One region of the Cellvibrio sp. PSBB006 genome, then DNA from elsewhere that is predicted to be linked to it. Evidence: predicted binding sites of a transcription regulator. Region 1 holds the regulator's gene; each other region holds the start of a gene.
The links. The regulator sigma-54, encoded in region 1, starts transcription at its own class of promoters, with help from an activator protein. The targets are predictions, from matches to a motif close to TGGCACANNNNTTGCNNT.
Positions count from the first base shown of each region.

Region 1 (5,542 bases):
CACACCGATATCGACACCATCTTTCGTATCACCCAGGCAGCGTTTGAAGACCATCCCTTCAGTGACCATAAAGAACAATTGATTGTGAATGCCCTGCGTGCCGCCAAGGCCATGACCTTGTCACTGGTTGCGCAATGGGATGACGAAGATGTTGTGGGCCATGTGGCCTTTTCGCCGGTTGAGATATCGGACGGAAGAGAGCGTTGGTATGGACTGGGGCCAGTGTCTGTTGCACCGGCATATCAACGGCGCGGTATTGGTAAAGCGCTTATCCGCCATGGTTTACAGCATTTGCAATCTGCGGGGGCGCAAGGATGTGTGGTGATGGGAGATCCGGATTATTATCAATATTTTGGTTTCCGGCATTTGCCGGAACTGGTTTATCGGGATGTTCCGGCGGAATATTTTCTTGCCTTGGCGTTTTGCCAGCCGACGCCGCAAGGATTTGTGACTTACCATCCGGCTTTTTTTGTGCAGGAATGAGGCGAAGCCTACGCCTGAATGATCAGTGATCGTGGGCTTCCATTTGTTCACGGATATAACGAAATAATTTGCGCGCGCTGGCAGGCGGTTTGTTCTCCGCTGCTTCTTTTTGAGCAACGCGGATCAATTGACGCAGGTGTTGTACGTCCACACCAGGGTGCAGTTGGATAAATTCCTGTAATGCCTGATTGTCACCACCAATCAATAAATCCCGATACCGCTCCACCTGATGCTGACGGTGAATGTAGCGATCACTTTTACTTTGCAGCAAATCATAAGCCTCCTGAATCGCTGCGTGATCGGTGGTGCGCATCAGTTTGCCGATGTATTGCAAATGCCGGCGCCGTGCTTCACGGTGAACCATCTTGCGGGTTTCATGGATGGCTTCCATCAACTTGGGCTCGATGGGTATCTGGGCCAACTGGTTATCATTCAACTCCACCAGCTTCTCGCCCAGTTCCTGAAGTGCTGTCATCTCGCGCTTGGCTTGTGACTTGCTGCGGATGTAGTCGTCGGGGTTGATGTCGTCGTATGAATAAACCATGGTGTTGCCAATCTGCGATGGGTATGTAAAAGGGCGGCTAGGTTAGGTAAAAGTCAGGCAAATAACAACTGGAATCTGCGGTGGTTTGCCGGCACTTATTCATCTTCCTCGAAACGTTGGGTGATCAGGTTAAGGATGGCTTCCATCGCACAGGCTTCATCGTGGCCATCGACTTGAACCTCAATGTCGGTACCCTGGGTAGCAGCCAGGAGCATCAATGACATAACGCTTTTGGCATCGACCCAGTGGTTTTCACAGGTTGCCGAGGCAACGCGTACCTGGATACGCGCCGTGAACGGCGTTGCTGTGGTTACCAGCTTGGCGGCCGCACGGGCATGCAAGCCGCGTTTGTTGATGATAGTTACTCGTTCGATGAGCATAAAAAGACATCACGCTTTCTTGTGTTTATTGATGTCACGGTGCCTGACCTGTACATCGTTATAAAACCGGTTGAAATGTTTTTGCAAACGCTCGCTCAGATAAACCGAGCGATGCTGCCCGCCGGTACAACCGATGGCGATAGTGATATAGCTGCGATTGTTAGCTTGGTAACGCGGCAGCCAGCGGGTGAGGTAACGCTCGATGTCTTCGTACATTTCCTCAACCGAATCCTGTTCTTCAAGAAAATCAATCACGTCCTGATCTTTACCGGTTAGCGGTCGCAGATTGTGTTTCCAATGGGGATTAGGCAGGCAGCGTGCATCAAATACAAGGTCGGCGTTTACCGGGATACCATGTTTAAAACCGAAAGATTCAAACAGGATCGCCATGTTGGATTCGCTACGGCCAACGACTCGTTCCTTCACCAGATCGCGCAATTCGTGCAGGTTCAGATGGCTGGTATCCAGCACCAGGTCCGCTGCATCGCGAATCGGTTCCAACAGGTTTTGTTCTTCGGTAATCGCTTCTTCCAGATTGGTATTGGTATCGCTCAATGGGTGTTTGCGCCGGGTTTCACTGAAGCGCTGAATCAACACCGAGGGTTGCGCGTCGAGAAACAGTACGCGAAATGGCACATGGGCTTCCTTCAGCGTCTCAATCATCATCGGGAAAATGTTGAGATCCTGCCACGCGTTGCGCACATCAATACCGATGGCAAATTTCTGGGTGTCGTCCTTGTGAATCTGGATTTGTGCCACCAGCGCCGGCAGCAGGCTCACGGGAAGATTGTCGATACAGTTGAAGCCGACATCTTCCAGAACATGCAGTGCAGTACTCTTACCCGAGCCGGATAATCCACTCACAATCACTAAATGCATGGGCGTGTATTCCTGTGATTCATTCATCAATGCGCCGAGAGTGCCGGGCTTGTGTTTTCCCAAGATCGCCAATCAATCTTTGCTGACAGCTATCTCATACAAGGCTGCATCACTCTCCGCGCTACGTAGACGTTCGCGAAAGCCACTGTCGTTGAGAGCGCCAGCCAAGGCTGCCAAATTTTGCAGATGTTCGCCGTGGGCATTTTCCGGTACCAGCATGGCAAACAAAATATCCACGGGCTCGGAATCAATCGAATCAAAGTCAATCGGCTGATTCAGTGTGATCAGGGCGCCGATGACACCATCGTAGTTTTCCACTCGGCAGTGCGGGATAGCAATGCCGTGGCCGATGCCGGTGGAGCCAAGTCGTTCCCGCGCAATTAGCCGACGAAACAAGTCGTCGGCATCAATGGCGGGAATATCCTGAGCGATGGTGTTGGCAAGAATTTCCAGCACACGCTTTTTGCTGACACCTTCGATATCGCACAGGGTGCGACCTTGGGTGAGAAGAGATTGTATTTGCATAATGTATTAACGATGGCTGCGCATTTTTTCTTTGTGTTTAATCAATTGCCGATCGAGCTTGTCGGTCAGCAGGTCAATAGCGGCATAGAGATCTTCTGATGTCGCATCGGCAAATAAATCCTTGCCGCTTACGTGCACGGTGGCTTCCGCTTTTTGCTCCAGCTTGTCTACCGAGAGAATCACGTGAGTATTGGTAATGCGGTCGTGATGGTTATTGAGTCTTTCAAGTTTATTGTTGACGTAATCCTTGAGGGCGTCGGTAACTTCCAGGTGGTGACCGCTAATAGTAATTTGCATAGTACTTCCTCTTCGTTATGACAGTTACTCAATCTTGCCTGACGGCACGATTATTGATTCTGCATAGTGGTAGAACGTGTTCTGCACATCCGGGTATTCATCAGCCTAGCAGTGGAGAAAAAGGATGTCATAGTAAACTTTTACGCTCATTAGACGGCGGGATATTGAGTGATTCCCGGTATTTGGCAATGGTGCGACGCGCTACCTGGATGCCTTGCTCAGATAACAGCTCAGTGATCTTGCTGTCGCTCAGGGGTTTCTTTGGATTTTCCGCACTCACCAGTTTCTTGATGATGGCGCGAATTGCCGTAGAGGAGCATTCGCCGCCGCTGTCTGTACTCACATGACTGGAAAAGAAATATTTAAGTTCAAAAATTCCCTGTGGGGTATGCATGTACTTTTGGGTGGTCACCCGCGAGATAGTGGATTCATGCATATCTACGATTTCGGCGATGTCGTGCAGTACCAGTGGCTTCATTGCCTCGGCGCCGTACTCCAGGAAGCCCCGCTGTTTTTCCACAATACAGCTGGCAACTTTCAACAGGGTTTCGTTGCGGCTCTGTAAACTTTTGAGGAACCAGCGGGCTTCTTGCAGATTGTCCTTGAGGAAGGTGTTATCGCTGCTCGAATCAGCCCGCTTCACCATGGAGGCGTAATCCGAATTGATTCTCAGGCGCGGGGCGATATCCGGATTTAATTCCACCATCCAGCGGCCATCACGCTTTTCCACAAACACATCCGGCACAACATACTCTGTGTCACCGGAAGCAATCATATCGCCGGGGCGAGGGTTCAGACTCTGGATCAATGCCACGGCCTGGCCTAACTCGCTCTCTTTGAGCTTGGTGCGGCGCATTAACTGGCGATAATCGCGGCTGCCTAACAAGGGTAGATACTGCTTGACGATCAGCTTGGCAGGTTCAAGAAAGGGCGTGGTCGGGGCGAATTGTTGCAATTGCACCAGCAGACATTCCGACAGGTTTTGGCTGCACACGCCGCAGGGGTCAAATTGTTGTAAACGGTGCTGTACGGCAACGACTTCATCCAGTTCCAGTTCATCCAGTTCGGTGATCAGGCCTTCGTAGATATCGGCCAGGCTCACGGATAGCATGCCACTGGGATCGACCGCATCGATGATTGCCATGGCGATGATCCGGTCCTGGTCTGACATGGGGGTCAGGTTGAGCTGCCACATCAGGTGATCGTAGAGGGAATCGGTAACGGCGCGCCGGCTGTCAAAGTCGTTGTCTTCGCCATCATAAGAGGATGAACTGCTGGTGTGGGAGGACTGATAGACATCGTCCCAACTGGTATCTACCGGTAACTCACTGGGGATGGATTCGTTCCATTCGGTATTGGGTTCGCTGTCCCCGTAATTATCGGTATCAGAAAAGCTTTCGGTCTCGTTATAGGTAGTTTCTGCGTAGCTTTCCTTGTCAGCAAAGGTGTCCTTATCGTTAAAGCCCGAATCGAGATCTGCGCCATTGGCATCTGCAGCAACTTCTTGCTGGCGGGGATAATCACTGTCTTCCCCTTCACCGCTGTCGGCAGGCGAGTGGCTGTCGTAACCCTCTTCGACCTCTAGCATCGGGTTGGAATCCAGAGCTTCCTGGATCTCCTGCTGCAAATCCAGGGTCGACAATTGCAGCAGACGAATAGCCTGTTGCAATTGGGGCGTCATGGTCAGTTGCTGGCCGAGTTTTAGCTGTAGAGACTGCTTCATCGTAAGTAGAACTAAACCCCAAAGAAATGATGTTGTTCAGGTGGAGTTTAGACAGCCTTTGTCTTGCAGGCAATAACACCTAGCAATCTTTGTGCCTGTTATACAAATTTAGTGGCTTGTCAAGTGATTTGTCGGAACGCACCTGAGGTTACAGGCGGAAGTTTTCGCCCAGATAGACTTCGCGGACCTTGTTGTTACTCAGTACCGTTTCTGCATCGCCCTCGGCGATGATATGGCCTTCGCTGACGATATAGGCTGTCTCACAAATATCCAGTGTCTCGCGCACATTGTGGTCAGTAATGAGCACGCCGATGCCGCGATCCTTGAGGTGACGCACAATTTGTTTAATGTCGTTCACTGAAATGGGGTCAACGCCGGCGAAGGGCTCATCAAGGAGAATGAACTGCGGCTCTGTCGCCAGCGCTCGGGCAATTTCTACCCGCCGCCGCTCACCACCGGAGAGCGACATACCCAAACTGTCGCGGATATGGGTGATATGGAATTCCTGCAGTAGTGAGTCGAGTTTTGCGTGGCGCTGCTTGCGGTTGAGATCCTTGCGGGTTTCAAGGATCGCCATGATGTTATCTGCCACGGTCAGCTTGCGAAAAACGGAAGCTTCCTGGGGTAGATAACCGATACCCGCCCGGGCACGGCCATGGATAGGCAGATGAGTCAGGTCTTTGCCGTCGAGTAATATTCGCCCTTCATCGG
Region 1 is NZ_CP021382.1:4,871,105-4,876,646, forward strand. It holds gene CBR65_RS20275 (GNAT family N-acetyltransferase) at 1-483, shown strand, start outside; gene yjgA (ribosome biogenesis factor YjgA) at 506-1,027, opposite strand; gene CBR65_RS20285 (HPr family phosphocarrier protein) at 1,123-1,407, opposite strand; gene rapZ (RNase adapter RapZ) at 1,417-2,286, opposite strand; gene ptsN (PTS IIA-like nitrogen regulatory protein PtsN) at 2,359-2,811, opposite strand; gene hpf (ribosome hibernation-promoting factor, HPF/YfiA family) at 2,818-3,108, opposite strand; gene CBR65_RS20305 (RNA polymerase factor sigma-54) at 3,236-4,831, opposite strand; gene lptB (LPS export ABC transporter ATP-binding protein) at 4,980-5,542, opposite strand, start outside.

Region 2 (5,542 bases), 1.7 Mb from region 1:
AAACGATCAGAGGGTTATCAGCGGTGGACAGGCGATTGATGTCTTTGAAGAAGTTTTTGTTACAGCAACGGGCGAAAGCATTTATCTGCAAACCCATATTATGCCGATGGCGTTTTACGACGAAAAAGTCGCGCTGATTGTATCGGTAGACGTGACAGAACGTAAAAATGCCCAGGCAAAGATGGAATATATGGCGCACCATGATGCGTTGACCGGATTGCCCAATCGTATCCAACTGGTTGAGCGGCTGGAGCACGAACTGCGCCGCGCGGAGCGCCACGCCTATTACGGTGCAGTGTTATTTATCGATCTCGATCAATTCAAGAATATCAACGATTCACTGGGGCATCCGGTCGGTGATCGGGTATTGCAGGAAGTGGCCAGTCGCTTGACGCGCACCGTGCGCGATGAAGACCTGGTGGCGCGCTTGAGCGGCGATGAATTTGTGGTGGTGCTGACCGTACTGGATCAGGATCTCGGAACCGCCGCGTTACGCGCGGGTGAAATCAGCGAAAAAATTCGCGCCGTTATTTCGCAACCCTGCGTGTACGACAATATGGAATTGCGCGTGACCTGTAGTGTGGGTGTGGTGGTGTATCCCGATCGCAATAATTCGGTTCACGAACTCTTGCGCTATGCGGATACCGCGATGTATCAGGTAAAAGAAAAAGGCCGCGACTCCATTGAGTTTTTCAACGAGGAAATGGCCGATAAAGTCAGTCGGCAATTGGTGATGGAAGGCGACTTGCATCGCGCGCTCGATGAACAACAATTCGAATTATATTTCCAGCCCAAGGTCGACGTGCGCAGTGGTCGCGTAAAAGGCGCAGAGGCTTTATTGCGCTGGTTGCATCCCACCAAAGGCACGATTTCTCCTATAGATTTTATTCCGGTACTGGAAACCTCCGGCATGATTCTGGAGGTGGGTCAGTGGGTATTGGAAGAAGCGTGTAAAACCCTGGTGCGCTGGCAGGAACAGGGTCTATGGCAAGACGGTATGCGTCTGAGTATTAATATCAGCCCGCGACAGTTCCGCCGCAATGCGTTTGTTGATGATGTGTTGCAAACACTGGATACCTACGCCATTCCGCACAAATCACTGGAGATGGAAATTACCGAAGGCATTGTGATCCAGCGTGTCGATGAAGCCATTACTACCATGACCGTGCTGGCAGACCAGGGCATCAGTTTTTCGTTGGATGATTTCGGTACGGGTTATTCGTCTATCAGTTATTTAAAACGTTTGCCGGTGGGTGTCTTGAAGATTGACCAAGGCTTTGTGCGCGACATTATCGAAGATCGCAATGATCGGGTGTTGGTGGAAACCATCATCACCATGGGGCGCTTGTTGGATATGGAAGTGGTTGCCGAAGGTGTCGAGCAGGCAGAACAGCTGACCATCCTCAAACAATATGGGTGTCATTTCTATCAGGGTTATTATTTCAGTCCCGCCGTAAACCTCACGGCCTTCGAAGATATCCTGCGCACTGATCAGCAGCGCGACAGTTAAAATAAGCGGCTGATGATGAAGGGAATTGCCGTATCAACGCGCAGAATGCGTTCGCCCACATGTACCGCTTCAAAACCGCAACGCATCAATAAATCTATCTCGTAAGAAATGAATCCGCCCTCCGGACCAATCGCCAGCGTCACTCGCCCGTCAATTTGCCTCGGGCAAGCAGTGTCGGTATAGGGGTGAGCCACCAGCGCACGGGAATCCTGTATTAATCCCGGCAATTCATCTTCTACAAAAGGTTTGAAGCGTTTTGCCAGTCGTACCTGTGGCATCTGTGTATCGCCACCTTGTTCCAGGCCCAACAGCAAATGATCGCGGATACTGTTCGCTTCAAGGATCGGTGTTTGCCAATAACTTTTTTCCACGCGGTAGCTGTTAATCAGAACGATATCCTTTATCCCGAGAGTGGCGCAGTTTTGCAGGATGCGTTTGAGCATCTTGGGGCGGGGTAGGGCGAGCACCAGGGTTAACGGTAAGGGGGCCGGCGGTGCGTGTTGCAAGTCTACGGCTAATTCAATTTCACCCGGATAAATCGCGGTGATACTGGCGGTGCCGATCAACCCATTGATCAAACCCACTTTCAGTTGATCGTCCACACCGGCTTTATGAATGTTCAGGATATGCTGCACGCGCCGTTCATCGCGCAACCGGGCCTGGGTGGGTGAAACAAGATCATCAACGGACAGAAGAATCAGGTTCACAAAAGATCATCCAGAATGGCGGCGGACTAGAAACGGCGTAATGAAAAGAGTGGTGCCCCGGAGACGATTTGAACGTCCGACCTGCCGCTTAGGAGGCGGCTGCTCTATCCAACTGAGCTACCGGAGCATGGCATTGAGTTTGCGAAGCGGCGCCATTGTAAAAAGTTTTGCCACATAATCCAAGGCAAAGGGAGAGAGAGTGGTGGAATCGCCTGATATATGTCAGGCGATTCCCGCCTTATCAGGCTTCCGCGATACAGTGGGAACTGGCGGAACTGGTGGTGGAACCGGCGCTGGTATACAACTGGGGGGCAGCAACCTGGCCACGTAACAGGTTAAGCAGCTGACCGAGGGTCTGCTTGGAGCGACCGATCATCTTGCCGTTAATTTCATTGAGCGATTTGCACTGGGCAAACTCCGCCATCAGGGTGCGCCAGCTTTCCAGCAGGTCACGGGTAGCCGCATTCTGCCCCAGGAAGATTTCCCATTGTTCGGGCGATGCTTTAAAACCGGCTGCCTTCAACAGGCTCGCGCGCTGTTTGGCATTGAGCCCAAGGGTTTCAAGTAGCTGATCTTTGCGTTCGATGATGGCCGGCAGTTCGCTGTGATCGCGCTGTTCAAGAAGCTCGCGTTCGCGCAGTAACAAGGATTTCAATTCGCCGATTGCCGCGCTGTCTTGGGCAATCATGTTATGCAGGCTGTGCGGATGGAGTGTGGACATAGTCACCTCTGCGTTTATTAAAAACCTCGCAAACCGACCGGGAGGACAGGCTCGCAGGGCCTTGCTACTGCATCATCTCAACCGCTGAACGACATCGTGTCTTGTCAGGTGGAATGATCAGATGCGCCATTGACCATCGCTGCCGGTTGGGGGCGGCAGCAACGGCCCTTAACCTAACAGGTCGTCTTGCTTTAACAGGTTTTCGGCAATGCGTTCGACGTTGATTTCAAACCGACCGCTGGCGATTGCCAGCTTTAACGCCGCGACACGTTCAACATCCACGTCAGGGGACTGACTGATGTTGGCCTGCAAGCGATTGAGACGTTGTGCCTCCTGACTCAACACGACGTTCTCCTTATTGGCTGCTGTTTCAGCCGGCGCGGCAGCAGTTTTACCGGTAGACGGTGCTACGGGTGTGGTGCCACGGCCGCGAGTGCTGGACGCGCTTCCGGGAGTAAGGTTGTTGTTTGTGTCGATAACCATGGTGTTTCCCCAACTGAGTTAATGGCTGTAGCTGATAACGCAAAGGCGGGTAAGCCCGCGTGGAGTGTGCCTGAGTTTCGGCGTCCTCGCCAAAGAAACAGGACTCCTGTGTCAGCTATCGGCCTGATTTACAGGAACTTTAATGATATTCCTGCATAAATTTGATCTCGTGCACATTTCGTGTAAATCAACCGATTAAATCGATGTTCTTACCTTGCCAGCACTCACCACTTCGGCACTGACAATCCGCTCAGACTGGCTGTTGCGAACCCGAATACGCTGACCGATCCGCCCATTGGCCATCGCGATACCGGTGGAATTCACAGCAATGGTGCCAGCTTGCATTTCAATATGAACGGCGTCGCCGCGCTTGATGACCAAAGGCGCTTCCAGGATCGAACCGCGAAATGCCTCGCCGGTATTCATCGGACGCTGCAACTCCTGACCGATAATGCTTTCGCGCCGCGCCAGATAGCCTTGCCGAAGCTGGCTGACATTCACCACGTCAATCTGGATGTCGCGTTCGCTGATTACATCGCCGCGCATCAGGGGGCGGCTCGCCACCGCGAGGGGACGAAACAGCGACACCTGGGCCGGCACATAAATAGACCAGCTCTGGGTGGCTTCGCAGCGGGTTTGTACTGTCAGGTTGCCGCCACTGTTGCTCGGGTCATTCAAGGTCATGGTTAAAGGCTGGGTGCAAGCCGCCAACACCAAACGCGGATCGAGGTTGCCGACCGTAATGTCGACCCGCTCAACGTCCTGCTGCCGGTAGTGGTCTTGCAAGAAGATTTTAACTTGTTGCTGCAGGTCGCCCAGGTCTTGTCTGGCCGGATTCGCCTGGCTGGGCTGCAGCGTCAAGAAAACCACGCCGGCCACTGCCAGTAGCCGTTTCAGGAGCCCACCAACCAGATAAAAACTACGAATTCCCATAATTTGTCCTATCCTCATAGGTGGATGCGGCGCAAATGCCCACATTCGTTTGCCGCTACGGCAATCATCCACTAAAGAGTGACGGTTTTTAGCCGCTATAGCGCTTACTGTTGAATTAAAGCAAAGACTGTGCCGCCGGCAGATCACCGTGGCGGTGTTTTGTATAACCCGGCTCTTGGCTGAGCTTACATAGATAAAGAGGTATTACATGGCCGGAGTAATGGATAGCGTCAACCAACGCACCCAGTTGGTGGGGCAGAATCGCCTGGAGCTCCTGTTGTTTAGGTTGGGTGGCCAACAGATGTACGGGATCAACGTCTTTAAAGTGAAAGAGGTCCTGCAATGTCCCCCGCTCAATGCGATACCCGGCCGCAGTGCTGTCGTGCGCGGCGTGGCCCATATCCGTGGCGGCACCTTGCCGATCATGGATATGAACCTGGCTATCGGTCGGCGCGCTTTGCCGGATATTGCCAATTGTTTTGTGATCATCACGGAATACAATCGCACCGCCCAGGGTTTCCTGGTGAGTTCGGTGGAGCGTATCGTCAACATGAACTGGGGCGATATCCATCCGCCACCCAAAGGTGCCGGTAAAGAACATTATCTGACAGCGGTAACCCAGGTGGATGGCCAGCTGGTTGAGATTATTGATGTAGAAAAAATCCTCGCCGAGGTTTCACCTCCGCGCGAAGAGATCAGCGCCGGTGTGGTGGAAAGTGGTATTGCTGAACGCGCTGTAGAAAAGCACGTACTGATTGTGGACGATTCATCCATTGCGCGGAAACAGATTCAACGGGTCATTGAATCCATGGGCATCAAAACCACCCTCAAAAAAGACGGTCTCGAAGCCTTCAACTACCTCAAGGATTTAATCGCTGCTGGTAAAAATCCTTACGACGAACTGGTGTTGATTATTTGTGATATTGAAATGCCGGAGATGGACGGCTACACCTTTACCGCCGAGGTGCGCAACAATCCGGATCTTAAAAAACTTCATATCATCCTGCACACATCGTTAAGCGGTGTATTTAACGAAGCCATGGTGAAAAAAGTCGGCGCAGATGACTTCCTGGCAAAATTCCACCCCGATGAACTGGCGCGTCGTGTCAACGACCACTTGATGAAAACCACCGGAGAAAACCTGTTGGATAAAAAAGAGTAGGTGATATCACGGGGAGTTAATACTCA
Region 2 is NZ_CP021382.1:1,297,256-1,302,797, reverse strand. It holds gene CBR65_RS05365 (bifunctional diguanylate cyclase/phosphodiesterase) at 1-1,510, shown strand, start outside; gene CBR65_RS05360 (16S rRNA (uracil(1498)-N(3))-methyltransferase) at 1,507-2,217, opposite strand; tRNA gene CBR65_RS05355 (tRNA-Arg) at 2,268-2,344, opposite strand; gene CBR65_RS05350 (flagella synthesis protein FlgN) at 2,459-2,938, opposite strand; gene flgM (flagellar biosynthesis anti-sigma factor FlgM) at 3,107-3,421, opposite strand; gene flgA (flagellar basal body P-ring formation chaperone FlgA) at 3,617-4,354, opposite strand; gene CBR65_RS05335 (chemotaxis protein CheV) at 4,563-5,516, shown strand.
Region 2: the regulator sigma-54 is predicted to act here: its motif matches at 4,472-4,489, upstream of flgA (flagellar basal body P-ring formation chaperone FlgA).

Region 3 (5,542 bases), 1.7 Mb from region 1:
GGCGGGTCTAAAAAGAAAATAACAGAGCGGCAAACTGCTGCCGCTCGTTTGCCGCTATTGCCGGTGGTGGTGTCGACACCCTATTACCTCAAGTTAATGATGGTCTGGGTGGTGGCATTGGCTGTTTCAATGGTTTTAGCGTTGGCCTGGAAATTCCGCTGGGCGATGATCAGATTCACCAGCTCTTCCGACAGATCAACGTTAGACTCTTCCAGCGCACCCGCCGTAATGTTGCCCAGCGAAGATGAACCCGGAGCCCCGATGACCGCTTCACCGGTTTCAAAGGTCTGCGCCCACATGGTGTTGCCGACCGGTTTCAAGCCTTCAATGTTGTTGAAATTTGCCAGAGCAACCTGTCCCAGTACCTGAGCTTCACCGTTAGTAAAACGGGCGAAGATAATCCCGGTAGAGCCCACATCCAGACCCGCCAGACGACCGGTGGCATAGCCATTCTGGTCGTAGTCGTCCACCGCAAAATCATTGCCGAACTGAGTTGAACCGGCCAGGTCGATCTCGAAGTTGGAGCTGGACGGCGGCTCAACCACCGGCGTTGTTCCCCCTTGCAAGACATTCAGCGGCGCCAATGCACCATTGGGTTCGCCGTCCTCACCCAGCGGGGTCCAGTTAGAAATCAACATACTGTCGGTGAGCGTGGTGTTCAGGGTGCCATCGGCATTGAAATGCACGTTGAAGCCGGCCATGGTTGGCAGTGTATTTTCCGGCGACGGCAAGGTGGGGTCAGGGTCACCCACATTCTGGCCATCGATCTGCACATACATCACCCAATGGTTCGGCGAGGTGGAGGGATCAGCCGGATCATAAGGCTGCTTCACGAAATACTGGCTCATGATGTGCGGGTTGCCGAGGCTGTCGAACACCGGGTTGGAGGTCGCATGGTTGTAGGTGTTTTGATCCGTAGGATCAAAGGCATTGATCGGCACATCGGTAAAACTGGCTGGTGTCAGCGGTGCAAACAGGTTACCTACCGCCGGCAGGCTGTCAGCTACAGCGTAGCCTTCTTCCATCACAATGGTGATATTGCCCCCGATCACGGCGGCGTCGTTGACGTTATTGATGGTTTGCAAACCGGTACCTGCGCGGCCCTGAATATCAGCCTGACCGGCCGGTAATGGCCCTTCAAAAGCAAAGCGCAGGTCAGTACCCACGGCAGAGACAATCTCCAGATCCCCGGCGGTATTCACGGTAGCGCTGATGCCCGGCAGCGTTGACGTGGTCAGCCCATTAATTTCATTCGCCAGGGCAGCCAGGTTATTCGCATTCAGTGCAATGCCATTCAAGGTGAGGTTGCCGTTGCTGTTATCAAAGTTGGTTGCATAAAGTGTTGCATTGGTCCGCGCCGTCGCGGTTACACCGGCCAACGCATTTAGCTCGGAAGCCGTTTGGGCGGCAGATGCGCCGGCATCACTGGTAAAGGTCACGGTCGCGCCGGTAGGACCTTCGATCTCCAGGGTTTGCGATAAATAGCCGTTGGTTGCTGCGGGGATACCGGCAACGGAAGGGCCAGCACCATTTAAAGCAGTCGACAAAGCATTGCCGCCGGTCACGTTCGCCAGCGAGATGGTTGATGAAGCGCCTTCGGTCAGGTCACGAAACTCTATATTGCCGCCATTAGCTACCGCTTGCACATTGATCGGCGTAGCCGCGCTGAAGATAGCGCTGTTGATCAGGTTAACAATGTCCTGCACAGAGTTGGCGGTAGACGCATTCAGGTTAATCGATACAGTACCGTTGCCAGACGCCGGTGTTGAGCCTGCCAGCGTAATATCAAAGGTGGTCGGCGTCGCGGCGAAGTCCACCGGTGTGGCTACCGCACCCAGGTTAGTGGTGGTAGTGGTCGCATCCTGTAAACCTACCTGGGTAACGCCCACTGCCGCACCATCGGTAGCAAAACTGCTGCCCACGGTTTCCAGAACGGTTTCGTTGGAATCAAGGTTGAACGCTGACTCAACACCGGTGGTTTGGCGCGGTGCCTGGGTATTCACATCAACCCGCAAATTACCGAGGATACCGCTGATATTGCCTTCCGCATTGGCGGAAAAGCCCTGCAAATACGAGCCGGTAGCACTGACGACATACCCCTCGTCGTCCAGGCCAAAGGCACCGGCACGGGTAAAGAGTCGTTCGCCCTGGTCACTCAACACAAAAAAGCCGGAACCGTTAACCGCCAGGTCCAGGTCACGCTCGGTCAGCTTCGGGTTGCCGTTACCGAAGTCCTGGCGAATCATCTGTAAGCTCACACCGCTGCCCGGCGTGTTGCCGCCGCTACCCAGGATACTGGCGGAATACAAATCACCAAACTCCACCCGCGATGATTTGAAACCGATAGTGCCAGCGTTGGCAATATTGTTACCGGTCACCTGCAGGTCAGTGTTCGAGGCACGAATGCCACTCAGCGCGGTGTTAAAAGACATGATGTGCTCCTGGGTACGTGAGTCGCTGGTGGCTGGATATCGCCACCAGTATTTCAATAACGGTTATTAAATACGTTGCTGTTTTTTGCTGCATCGGCTGTCCGGGAAGGGTGTCGCCAGCCTGCCGCGCATTAGTTAAATTGTTTAACGTCACCGATAGCCACTGGACCGAGGCCCGCGAGGTTCAGGGTGATCACGCCATCCGTCCCCAGAGTCACGCTGTTGACGTTAGCGCTGAGTGCTGTCTCCAGTTGCTCGGCTTTACCGTCCTGGGTCGCGTAGACCTCAAAGGTGTACTCACCGACGGGCAAGGGTTCTTCACCCGCTGTCCAGGTCAACAGCTCGCCGTTGACTTCCATAAACTGGCCGTCCCAGCGGAACGACACTTCGCCGGCTGGCATTCCACCGACAGGAATATTGGCCACTAACTCACCTTCGCTATCGTAGACACTGATCTTCATATCCCCGGTCGCCGCCGCGAGGTCCACACTGCCAGAAACAATCCCGCCAGCGGTCAAACGCGCCGTCTCCGCCGGTACCGTCACTGAACGGCCCACCAATGAAGATGCTTGTAACGCCTGGTTGGACATAAAGCTGGAGCTGAAATTATCGAAATTGGTGTTGAGCCGTTCCAGACCTTCCACTGAGCTGAACTGCGCCAACTGCGCAACAAATTCGGTATTGTCCTGCGGACTTAGCGGGTCCTGATTATTCAGCTGGGTGATCATCAGTTCGAGAAACGCCGTCTGGCCCAACTCGTTGCTTTTGGTTTCCTTCGGCTGGTTGTTGATATTCAAATTACTCAACACATTGCCGGTGGTGTTGTTATTGACCTGACTCATCGCTGCCGCTCCTTACTGACCCAGGGTCAACACACGTTGAACCATTTGCTTGGCCGAGTTCATGACCTCGACGTTCATTTGAAACGAGCGCGATGCGGAGATCATATTGGTCATCTCTTCCACCGGATTCACGTTGGGGTAAAACACATAACCTTCTTCATCCGCTTTGGGATGATCCGGTTCGTAACGACGCTGTAAGGGTGCATCACTCTCCACCACACCCATCACTTGCACACCGGCACCCACATCATCGGGTGCGGCAAAGCCGTTATCAAAACCGTTGCCGCTTTTCATTGCTGCCATGGCCTGACGCTGGATAGCGGCAAACACCGGCTGGCGATTGCGATACACCTCGTCCGCGCTGGAGCTGGCCGACTGGGCATTAGCCAGGTTACTGGCGGTGGTATTCAGGCGCAGACTTTGCGCGTTCATACCTGAGCCAGCGATGTCGAAGATATGTCCGAGTGCCATAGTTAACTCCAACGTTTTCCAATCAATTCGTTTAATAAACCGGCCGATTACTCACCACGGATGGCGGAGGTCAGCCCTTTAAATTTGCTGTTCAAAAAGGTGAAACTTGCCTGGAATGCCAAGGCATTTTTCATGTATTCGGCATGCTCAATCTGGTCTTCCACGGTATTCCCGTCGATGGATGGCTGGTTGGGTACGCGGTACATCATGTTGCTGTCGTCCAACGCCATGCCCGCACCGCCGATATGACCGGCGTCAGTGGTTTGCATATTGAACCGCCCCGTCTGCTCCATCTTGCCTGCGAGCATGGTTTTAAAGTCGAGGTCGCGGGCTTTGTAGTTGGGGGTATCGACATTGGCCAGGTTATCCGCCAGCACCGATGCCCGCTGACCACGCACTCGCAGTGCGCTTTCGTGGATTCCGAGTGCTGATTCGAAGGATATGGACATAAGTGGCTCCGGCGTTTCTTAAAGGTTTTACTCTTGCGTGTGTTAAAGCAAGGGGTATGCCAAAGGCCAACATTTACATTAACTTATTGATTTTTATAGATATTAGTCTGAATGATTAGGTGGCAATGCGGCAGTAGAAACCGGCAAGGGGAGAAGCGGCAAAGGAAAAGCGGCAAGATTTTTCCGCTTTTCTTGGGGTGTCGGTGGGAAATGAGAAAGGGGTTGGGGAGCAGCTTGCAAGACACGCCGTGAACCCGGCCCCTACGCGCTCCCGGCGCTTCGGGACACTTCCCACATCCATGTGGGTCGTCCATGGGGGCTCAGCACCGACATCCTGTCGGTGATGGTCTTGCAAGCTGCTCCCCAACCCCTTCAATGCCAAACGATTGGCTTTGTGGTTTTAAAGGTTTTAATTCGATAGAACTTCTTTTAGTTGTTGCAGAAGGCTACTCAGAGGATGAAGCGAGAAATGTTTCAGCTGTGATAAATGCAACTGACTCTACCAGTGCACATTTATTGATAATTTAAAAAGAAGAGAATCCGTATATTTCAGATGGCACAGCAGGGATCACGGAGTCAGGTGCGAGACCATCACCCGCATGGACGACCCACATGGATGTGGGAAGTTTGCCGAAGCGCCGGGAGCGCGTAGGCATCAGGGTGTTGAGCCTACAGGGAAGTATTCACGGCGTGTCTCGCACCTGACTCCGTGATCCCTGCCCACCTACTAACAAAATCACTAAACAGCCCGATACAAAATCCCAGGCTCACACCGCACCATCTCAAACAAATCCGCCGCCCCCGCCAACCCCTCCGAAGACCCCAAAAATAAAATCCCCTTCGGCTTCAACGACGCATGGATCTTCTGCAAAATCTGCCGCTTCAACTCCGCATTAAAATAAATCAACACATTCCGGCAAAACACGATATCGAATTTACCCAACATCGCATACGAATCCATCAGATTCCACGCTTTAAACTCAACCCGTTCACGCACCAACGGCTTAACCCGCCACACGTTATCCGACGCCTTATCAAAATACCGCTGCAAACGTTCATCCGAAAGACCGCGCAACACCGACAAGCGATCGTATTCCGCCTTGCGCGCCTGATCCAGAATCGTCGCCGATACATCCGTCGCCACAATTTGTACCGGGCGCGGCAAGGCGCCCATATTCTGGCGGCGATATTCCTCTACCATCATGCTGATCGAATAAGGTTCCTGGCCGGACGAACACGCGGCAGACCAGATGCGGATCGGGCCGAACATTTTATTGTTACCACCCATCAGCTGCGGCAGCAGTTGCGTGCGTAAATGTTCGTAGGGATAAATGTCGCGAAACCAGAA
Region 3 is NZ_CP021382.1:1,291,305-1,296,846, forward strand. It holds gene CBR65_RS05310 (flagellar hook-basal body complex protein) at 84-2,432, opposite strand; gene CBR65_RS05315 (flagellar hook assembly protein FlgD) at 2,564-3,274, opposite strand; gene flgC (flagellar basal body rod protein FlgC) at 3,287-3,745, opposite strand; gene flgB (flagellar basal body rod protein FlgB) at 3,793-4,194, opposite strand; gene CBR65_RS05330 (protein-glutamate O-methyltransferase CheR) at 4,934-5,542, opposite strand, start outside.
Region 3: the regulator sigma-54 is predicted to act here: its motif matches at 4,239-4,256, upstream of flgB (flagellar basal body rod protein FlgB).

Region 4 (5,542 bases), 2.4 Mb from region 1:
CGAGCATTTCGTCGAGAGCACCGGATTCCTCACCAATCGCAGACATTTGTACCAATAATGTGGGGAATAAATTACGTGTGCGTAACGCCGTGTTCAATTGAATACCGGTAGAGACATCTTCTCTTACTTTTATGATCGCTTCGCTGTAAATTCGATTTCCTGCAGCTCCGGCAACAGAGGTTAGCGCATCAATTAAAGGGACGCCGGCAGCAAACGTCGTAGCTAACGTTCGGGCAAATCGAGCCATAACAGACAGATATAGAATTTTGCCTACAATGGGTATTTTCAGCATATATTTATCAACCATAAAAGCGAAACTCGGGGAGCGACGTACTGCTTCTTTAAACAAAAATACAGAGCCACCCATTCCCAGCAAAATGAGGAACCACCACTTTTGCGCTAACTCCGATAAATGCAAAACGAATAAAGTAAATGCAGGAAGATTTGCGCCAAAGCTGCTAAATGTTGCTGCAAACTGCGGTACCACTTTTACCAGTAATATGCCAGTTACTACTATAGCTACGACAATTACAGCGATTGGGTACGTCAAAGCCTTTTTGATTTTCGCTTTGAGGGCTTCTGTTTTTTCTTTATATGTTGCGATCCGGTCTAGCATTGTTTCAAGTGCGCCTGACTGCTCACCGGCCTCAACTAAATTGCAAAACAGGTCATCAAAATGTTTAGGATGTTTTCTCAGTGAAGGTGCAAATCCACTTCCTGAAGCAACGTCATCACGGATTGTTAGAACCATATCTCTAAGAGAAGGGTTCTCAAGCCCGTCTGCGACAATGTCAAACGCCTGAACCAAAGGAACCCCTGCTTTCATCATCGTGGCCATCTGACGAGAGAAAACAGCGATATCAGCCGCTTTAATTGATTTTTTTCCGCTGCCAAATAACGGTTTAGGCTTTTTGCTGACGGTTTTTGCTGATATGCCCTGCTTCAATAGCTGTGCTTTTACAATGGCGGTACTAATGCCATTGATCTCTCCCTGAATTTTGTTGCCTTTTTTATCGATCCCTTTATAAACATAAACATTCGATACCGATGTCTTTGGTGTGGCGGCCTTGGCTCTTGATGGTTTTGCTTTTTGTGCGGTTACAGTTGCCATAGGTTTAATCCTTGGTTACTCGGTTAGCTTCTTCGAGACTGGTGAGTCCCATAGCCACTTTACGTAGGGCTGAGACGCGTAAATTGTTAAACCCGGCTTCCCTGGCGGCTTTGGCAATCTGTAAGGAATTGCCGCCTTCCATTATAAGGCTCGCAATGACTGGGGTGATGCGAACCACTTCATATACACCTAGTCGACCTTTATAACCCTTGTTGCATTGGTTACAACCAACCGGGTGAAAAATTTGGTACTCAGCAGGTGGTATGCCAATATCATCAAAGCCCTCTTGCTTAAGTATATCTGCAGGAATATCTGTAGCAGGCTTTTTACAATTTGAACAAAGTCTCCTTGCAAGCCTTTGGGCAATGATCAAGCTTACGCTGGTTGCGACATTAAACGCTGGAACGCCCATATTTAAAAGTCGCGTCAAGGTCTCTGGAGCGCTATTGGTATGAAGGGTAGATAAAACCAAGTGTCCTGTTTGTGCAGCTTTAATAGCAATTTCGGCAGTTTCCAGGTCCCGAATCTCACCCACCATGATGACATCCGGGTCTTGGCGAAGGAAGGAGCGCAGCGCTTCGGCAAAGGTTAGTCCTACCCTGGTGTTCATTTGGACTTGATTAATACCTTCCAGATTGATCTCAACGGGATCTTCTGCTGTAGAAATGTTGGTTTCGGACGTGTTTAAGATATTCAAGCCGGTATAAAGAGATACTGTCTTGCCACTACCGGTAGGGCCGGTGACTAATATCATTCCTTGCGATTGAGCCAGGGCGTCCAGATAGAGTTTCTTCTGGTTATCTTCATAACCCAGTGCATCAATCCCAAGCTTTGCTGCACCGGGGTCCAAAATCCGTAATACGACCTTTTCTCCGAACAAGGTCGGTAAGGTGTTTACGCGAAAATCGATTGCGCGAGTCTTGGATATTTTCATCTTGATACGGCCGTCCTGAGGAACCCGCCGTTCTGAAATATCCATTTGCGACATCACTTTTAGTCGGGCAGCCATACGCGTAGCTAAATTGACCGGAGGGCGAGTCACTTCGTGAAGGATGCCGTCAGTGCGAAAGCGGACACGATAGGCTTTCTCATAGGGTTCAAAGTGAATATCTGAAGCCCCTTCTTTAATGGCATCCAGCAGAACTTTGTTAATAAAACGCACGATAGGTGCTTCATCGGCTTCTGATGCGCCTTGATCGGCGCTTGCAGCCTGGTCATCTACGGCCTGGATGTCCAGGTCATCTAACCCATCTTCATCCAGCCCGCCGAGCGTATCGCCAATGCTTTCTTCCTGGGCATTCAAAAATTTTTCGATAGCCGTTGCCAACTTATCTGCTTCTACTAATACAGCTTCAGTGTTTATACCGGTATTAAACTTGATCTCATCCAACGCATGGAGGTCAGTAGGGTCGGCTACTGCGATAAAAAGACGGTTGCCCCTGCGCGTGAGCGGTAGTGTGTGGTGCTTGCGGATTAGCTTTTGATCAACCAGCTTGGTAGGAATTGCTTCACGGTTGAGCGCGTCAAGATCAAATAAAGGTGTGCCGAATTCATCCGAGGCAGCCCGGGCAATGGTTCGGGCATCAAGTATGGCGTGATGCACCAGATGTTGAACAAAAGGTACTTTTTCCTTGGCGGCTTGGCTCATAGCTTGGCGGGCGCTCTCTTGATCCAGCAGGCCGTCTGTCACAAGGCGGCGGGCGAGGCCACTCAGTGTAGGTTGGGGGCTATTCATTGTTAGGTATCCTGTAACGCATCTTGGGCACGAGCCGGTATGCTTAAAACGCTTGCTCGGTCATAGAAAGATAACTGTAAACCCTGGTTATTAAAGATGCCATATCGGGTATGGGAAAGATTATAGAGTACATATACAGATAAAGTGGCATATATAGCCGGATCGGCGAAGAGAGCAACTTTCAAGGCTGCGACGACTGACAAAAAAAGTCACCTTTGTAGTAAAAACGGCAGTTTTTTATGTTTGGGATAATGGAGATTGCTGGAAGATGTAAAACTACAGCAGCCGCCCCTTGCTCGATCATAGAGGGTGCATATTATTTGGCACGGCGGTTGCTTAACCCAATTCGGATCAATCCCCGTTCCTTATTTGGAGATAGCTTTATGAAAAAAGTACAACAAGGTTTTACCCTGATTGAATTGATGATTGTAATCGCGATCATCGGTATTCTGGCTGCGGTTGCTCTGCCTGCGTATCAGGATTACACCATTCGTGCAAAGATGTCTGAAGTTGTATTGGCTGCAAGTTCTTGCCGTACCACCATTAGTGAAGTGTCTCAGACTGGTTTTGCCACGGCTCCAGCTGCAAATGGTTTCGGTTGTGGTGAGGGTGGTAGTGAAGCCAGCCCTATTTCTCAGTATGTAGAATCAATTGCCACCACAGAAGATGGCATTATTCAAGTTACTGTCCGAGAAATTGCTGGGGCTGTGGATGGCCAAGTTGTGGAATTGCGCCCCTATGTTGATGCAGACTTGACTACTGCGGCTGATGGTGACGACTTTACTCGCGGTTCAGCTCAGCCTATTCGTTCTTGGGCATGTGGTCCAGCTGCCGATACTCTTGAAGTGAAATACCTGCCTGCAACTTGCCGTGATGTTGTTGCTGCTGACTAATTCATAGTGTTAATTAAGTGATAAAAAGGAAGGGCAACCTTCCTTTTTTTATGACAAACCTCAAAAATAATTTTCCTGTTCTGTTGGCAGCATTTTTCTTTGCGCTCAGTATATTGTTGCCGAATCATAATCAGCCATGGCTATCTTTCTATCAAGAGGCTAGCGCTTTTGGCGGTTTGTTGTTTCTTCTTGTTTTTTTATTGGTCAATAGTTCATTTGTTTTTTGTAATCTATCGTTCGCATCTGTAACGTTATTTGTTTTATGTTTTCTTCCCGCATTGCAGTTCTTTTCTGGACCTTTCTCTAATTTAGAAGATTTATTTCTTAATACATTTTATATAGCTGGGTTTTGTATTGCCGTAGTGGCAGGTTTTCAAATCTCCACGATACCGGCAAAAAAAATTATGTTAAGCAAAGGCCTAGCGATAACCTTGTTGTTGGTTGCGGTTATTTCGGTCTGGATTGCCATAAGGCAATGGTTATCGATTTCAGGTAATTACTTAATTGTTGATATGAAGTCTGGTGGTAGGCCTTTCGCAAATTTTGGTCAACCTAATCATCTGGCGACCTTCCTTTGCATGGCATTGGCCGGACTGGTTTATATTTTTGAGCAGAAGTTAATTGGAAGGTTCTCTGCAGCGTTTCTTGCTCTGTTTATTCTGTTCGGTTTAGCCCTAACCCAATCCCGTACCCCTTGGTTGGGCTTTCTGTGTGCGTTCATCTGGTGGGGCTGGCAGTATCGTAGGAGGGTAGTAGCCTTACCTCCTTTTATATTGGGATTTTGGATTGGGTTGTTTGCTCTGTTAGTTTTGCTTCTGCCAACAATCAATGAGTTGTTATATCTGGGAGGAGAATCTGTTGCGGAACGTTTTGAAAAAGCAGAGCGCCTCACAATCTGGACGCAATTTCTATTAGCGATAAAAGAGGGTGGACTATGGGGATATGGTTGGGGGCAGGTAGGAGCAGCTCAGCTGCAAGTTGCTCTTGATTATCCGATTGGGCTGCGCATTGATAACACGCATAATATTTTGATCGATCTAATAATTTGGAATGGACCCATAATTGGGCTGATATTGATTGCCATTTTAATTATCTGGTTGTTTTGCTTGGCGGTTCGTTCCAAAACTCTAGAGTCTTCCTTCGCATTGCTCTTTTCAGGATTTCTTCTGGTCCATGGCATGGTGGAATACCCACTTGAGTATGCTTATTTTTTATTGCCATTGGGAATCATGCTGGGGGTGGCTGAGTCTGAATCTTCTACCGGAATTATTGTTAATAATAAGTTGGCCAAATGGTTGTTAGGTGTATCCAGTCTTGTGGGAGTACTGTTGTTAGTGCAAATATGGACGGAATATCAAAAGATCGAGGCCGGCTTTCAGCAAATGCGTTTTGATCGCGCGAATATTGGTAGGCCGAAACCTTGGGCGAACGATTCATCCATCGTTTTGCTAACGCAACTGGATGCTCGCTTGCGTGCGGCTTATGTCGATATTAATGCATCTATAACGGATGATGAAGTAGATAGCTTATGTCGCGTGGCGCACCGCGAACCCTATCCGTTGGAGCTTTATCGGTGCGGATTGGCGAAAGGTTACAGAGGGGATGCTGGTGGGGCGGCAAGAGAGTTTTTAATTATTGAAAGCCTTCACCGGCAGCGCTCATTTATGTGGGCATATACTGAACTACAAAAAAAATCTATAGAGTCGCCTGAACTGGTATCCGTGTTGACTGAAATTGATCGCGTTCGACCCACGATTAAACTGCAATATCAGCCAGAGATAGTGGGGCAGTAGTGGTATAATT
Region 4 is NZ_CP021382.1:1,981,571-1,987,112, reverse strand. It holds gene CBR65_RS08200 (type II secretion system F family protein) at 1-1,111, opposite strand, end outside; gene pilB (type IV-A pilus assembly ATPase PilB) at 1,116-2,846, opposite strand; gene CBR65_RS08190 (pilin) at 3,230-3,739, shown strand; gene CBR65_RS08185 (PglL family O-oligosaccharyltransferase) at 3,790-5,532, shown strand.
Region 4: the regulator sigma-54 is predicted to act here: its motif matches at 3,168-3,185, upstream of CBR65_RS08190 (pilin).